2 regions of the Klebsiella sp. PK18 genome follow, and region 2 is predicted to be linked to the other one. Evidence: predicted binding sites of a transcription regulator. Region 2 holds the regulator's gene; the other holds the start of a gene.
The links. The regulator Fur, encoded in region 2, represses iron uptake genes when iron is present. The targets are predictions, from matches to a motif close to ATAATAATGAGAACNACTATCAA.

Region 1 (2,401 bases), 110 kb from region 2:
CGAGACTGTAGGCCCGGTAAGGCGTAGCCGCCACCGGGCAATCGCACCCTACTTAACTTTCGTTGACGATTTCCGGGCGCTGGAAACGGCGCAGCTCGCGTAGCAGCCCCACCAACAGCACGCCGACGAGGGCCAGCGCCCAGCCGCTGGCGCTGGCGGATGCCGCCGGGGTCATCACCGCCCCTAATCCGCCGAGCAGCGCCGCGCCGATGGCGTCGCCGGTGACGTTTTGCGCGGTCCACAGACCATTAATCCGCCCAAGCATATTTTCCGGCGTCTGGGTCTGGATCAGGGTGTACTGCAGCAGCGAGCTAATAGCGCTCAGCCAGCCAAACAGCGCCAGGCACAGCGCGCCCAACGCCCAGTGCGGCATCAGGCTGAACAGCGCAATGGCGACAAACGATCCCACCGTGGTCGCCAGCATCAGCGCACCCGGCCGCACCGTCTGGGCCAGTTGGCCGCTGGTCAACGCCCCCAGCGCCGCACCGAGCGGAATAGCGGCGTACAGCAGGCCAATCTGTCCGGCCGACATCTGCCAGCTCCCGGCCAGCGCCGGATAGAGCACCCGCACCGCGCTGGCCATGGTCAGCAGACCGCCAAGCAGCGCAATCCCGCCGATAAGCGGGCTCTGACAGAGGAAGGTCAGCCCCGCCAGCAGAGATCGCAGCGGATGCTCGCGCGGCTGCGGAGGCGGCGGCAGCTGCGGCAGACGCAGCAGGGTTAAGGTGGTGATAAAGGTCCCCGCCGCCGCCAGGCCGAAGTTCCAGGCCACGCCGCCGGTGGCCAGCAGCAGGCCACCGATCATCGGCGAAATCACCGAGCCAAGGCGCACCGTCAACATGGTGATGGCCCCGGCCTGCATCAGGTTTTCCCGCCCCACCAGCGCCGGGGTCGCCGCCAGCAGCGCGGTCACCCCCAACGAGGCGAAGAACCCGTCCCAGATCCCCAGCAGGTAGATCGCCGCCAGCGACGGCTCCGGCAGCAGGGCGTTCAGACACAGACCGACAAAGCCCACGCCGCAGGTGCCGCGCGCCAGCAGGATCAGGCGTTTACGTTCATAGCGGTCAGCCAGCACGCCCCCCACCATCAGACCAACAAACATCGACGCACCGGTCAGCGTCACCGACAGCCCGACCTGCCAGGTCGAATGGGTCATCATCTGGATCTGGACCGGAATGGCCACGCCCAGCAGGCCAAGCGACAGAATAGAGATAAAGCGAGCGATAAAAACGGCGCGAAACGCCGGGTGAGTTTTCAGCAGGCTGAGATTGAGCAGCCAGGATTGTCGGTTCATTACAGCGCCTTGTCGTTATTTTTAATACCCTTTTTACTGTGGGTCATGCTACCATAGCTGAATAAAATCGATAACGATAATTACTATCATTATCATATCAGGGATGTCAGTTATGTCGTTTTCTACGACCGCGGTACGCTCTGTCGCCGTGCCCGGATTGTTGCTATTACTCGCCTTAGCCGCCGCGCTTAGCCTGACCATCGGCGCCAAATCGTTGCCGATCGGCACGGTATTCACCGCCTTCAGCGGAACCTGTCAAAGCGCCGACTGCACCATCGTGCTGGACGCGCGCCTGCCGCGTACCCTGGCCGGTCTGCTGGCCGGCGTCGCCCTCGGTCTCGCCGGCGCGCTGATGCAGACGCTCACCCGCAACCCGCTGGCCGACCCCGGCCTGCTGGGGGTCAACTCCGGCGCCAGCTTCGCCATCGTCCTCGGCGCGGCGCTGTTCGGGATCACCTCCCCGCAGGAGCAACTGCTGCTGGCGTTTTGCGGCGCGCTCTGCGCCTCGCTGCTGGTGGCCTTTACCGGCAGTCAGGGCGGCGGCCAGCTGAGCCCGGTGCGCCTCACCCTCGCCGGGGTCGCCCTTGCGGCGGTGCTGGAGGGGCTGTCCAACGGCATCGCCCTGCTCAACCCGGACGTCTACGATCAGCTGCGCTTCTGGCAGGCCGGTTCGCTGGATATCCGCACCCTGCAGACGCTGAAAATTGTCCTGCTGCCGGTGGTGATAGCGGGGATCGCCGCCCTGCTGCTGAGCCGGGCGCTTAACAGCCTGAGCCTCGGCAACGATACCGCCACCGCCCTCGGCAGCCGCGTCGCCCGCACCCAGCTGATCGGCCTGATCGTCATCACCGTCCTGTGCGGCAGCGCCACCGCCGTCGTCGGCCCCATCGCCTTTATCGGCCTGATGATGCCGCATATGGCGCGCTGGCTGGTGGGGGCCGATCATCGCTGGTCGCTGCCGGTCACCCTGCTCGCCACCCCGGCCCTGCTGCTGTTTGCCGACGTGATTGGCCGCCTGCTGGTGCCCGGCGAACTGCGGGTATCGGTGGTGAGCGCCTTTCTCGGCGCGCCGGTGCTGATCTGGCTGGTGCGCCGTCAGCCGCGGGG
Region 2 (2,401 bases):
ATGACCCAATTGCGCGCCCTGCACAGCCAGGGAAAAGTCTAACTTTCCGCGAAAAATCCGCATTCGTGTAGCAGAGTGTGCAGTCGGGCGTGATTGCTGTTTCCGCGCCCTTGCCTGTTCTGCTATGATTGCCGTTATCTATGGGCATCGCGTCCCTACCACATCATTTAAGTTTCAAGAGGTTATTTTACTCATGGCAATCATCGGCATCTTTTTTGGCAGCGACACCGGCAACACCGAAAATATTGCAAAAATGATTCAAAAGCAGCTTGGTAAAGATGTTGCTGATGTTCACGACATTGCCAAAAGCAGCAAAGAAGACCTGGAAGCCCACGACATTCTGCTGCTCGGTATCCCGACCTGGTACTACGGCGAAGCGCAGTGTGACTGGGACGACTTCTTCCCGACGCTGGAAGAGATCGACTTCAATGGTAAACTGGTGGCGCTGTTCGGCTGTGGCGACCAGGAAGACTACGCAGAATACTTCTGCGACGCGCTGGGCACCATCCGCGACATCATTGAGCCGCGCGGCGCGACCATCGTCGGTCACTGGCCGACAGCCGGGTATCATTTTGAGGCCTCCAAAGGCCTGGCAGATGACGACCACTTCGTCGGCCTCGCCATTGATGAAGACCGCCAGCCGGAGCTGACCAACGAGCGCGTTGAGAAATGGGTGAAGCAGGTTGCCGAAGAGCTGCACCTCGAAGAAATCAAAAACGCCTGATGATTAAGCGGCGCAATCATTGAGTTGCGTCGCATTAATAGACAAAAGCAATCAAACTAATAGCTACAAGTTTTTAACTTTTAATCACATATCTGTACAATGTCCTCTGATTCTACGAGGCACGTGACGCAGTTTGTAGCTGGTGCCTCGTTTTTGACAGCAAACCAGGCCTGATGCTTGCAGTTTTCATTTACCAGTGGCAGTTCTATAATGAGACGCATTACGTCGGGTTAATTTCTGTATGACTTCCGTTGAAGGAAGTAGATCGTTTAGCAACAGGACAGATTCCGCATGACTGACAACAATACCGCATTAAAGAAGGCTGGCCTGAAAGTCACACTTCCTCGACTGAAAATCCTTGAAGTGCTGCAGGAACCGGATAACCATCATGTCAGTGCGGAAGACTTATATAAACGCCTGATCGACATGGGCGAAGAGATCGGTCTGGCGACCGTTTACCGCGTACTCAACCAGTTTGATGATGCCGGTATCGTGACTCGTCATAATTTTGAAGGCGGTAAATCCGTTTTCGAACTGACCCAGCAGCATCACCACGATCACCTGATTTGCCTCGACTGCGGCAAAGTGATCGAATTCAGCGATGACTCGATCGAATTACGCCAGCGTGAAATTGCCTCCCGCCACGGCATCCGCCTGACCAACCACAGTCTGTATCTGTACGGTCATTGTGCGGAAGGTGATTGCCGCGAGGACGAACACGCCCACGACGCGGTGGAAAAATAATTCCCCGCTTCGCTGAGACTGAAAAGCCAACCTGCCGGTTGGCTTTTTTATGGGCGCCTCTGCTGCCCTTACCGCTCTCGTCCCACAGGTGACCTTCCCGCGTCCCCGTTTTGTCCGGAGAGTTGATATGGAACTTCGCCAGCTACGCTATTTTGTGCGCATTGTTGAAACCGGCAGCATGGGGCGCGCCGCGCTTGATCTTAATATCGGCGTCTCGGCGCTCAGCCAGCAGATCGCACGCCTGGAAAACGAACTGGCCATTCGCCTGCTGCAGCGGACCTCCCGCGGGGTCACGCCCACCAGCGCGGGTCTCGCTTTCTACTCGCAGGCACAGCTGGCGCTGCGCCATGCCGATGATGCCATCCTCGCCGCCCGCGAGGCGCGCCTGTCAGGCCACGTTAGCGTCGGCATGGCCCCCAGCACCGCCTCCGTTCTCGGCGTCCCGTTCATCAATGCGATGCGCGAAAGCTATCCCGACGTGCGCCTGCATTTGGTGGAAAGCCTCTCCGGTAATCTGGAGCGGATGATCAACACCCGCCAGCTCGATTTAGCTATCGTTTTCCAGCAGGAAAAGATCCTGCGCTGGAGCGCCAGACCGGTGCTGGAAGAACGCCTGTTCCTGATTGGCACCCATGCGCTGTTGGCCCCCCTGCAGGAGGACCACATCTCCCCTGACCAGCTCACCTCCCTGCCGTTGATTATGCCAAGCCAGGGCCATGGCCATGGCCTGCGCGGCAGGCTGGAGGCAGTTTGCCAGCAGCATCATCTCAGCGTTGAGGTGGTGGCGGACATTGACGGTCTGGCCCTGCTGATGCAGGCCGTGCGCAGCGGACTGGGGGCCACCCTGCAGCCCGGGGCCGCCATCTCCCACCTCGACCATCAGGCGCTGAGGGTGATCGACGTCGTCAACCCGATACTCAGTCGCCCCAACTT

Region 1: fepD (Fe(3+)-siderophore ABC transporter permease) is a predicted target of Fur. The motif match lies at 1,368-1,390, and genes of this name have one in related genera.

What each region holds. Positions count from the first base shown of each region.
Region 1 is NZ_CM173493.1:4,006,893-4,009,293, forward strand. It holds gene entS (enterobactin transporter EntS) at 53-1,294, opposite strand; gene fepD (Fe(3+)-siderophore ABC transporter permease) at 1,407-2,401, shown strand, end outside.
Region 2 is NZ_CM173493.1:3,899,117-3,901,517, forward strand. It holds gene ybfE (LexA regulated protein) at 1-42, shown strand, start outside; gene fldA (flavodoxin FldA) at 194-724, shown strand; gene fur (ferric iron uptake transcriptional regulator) at 1,016-1,468, shown strand; gene tcuR (tricarballylate utilization LysR family transcriptional regulator TcuR) at 1,596-2,401, shown strand, end outside.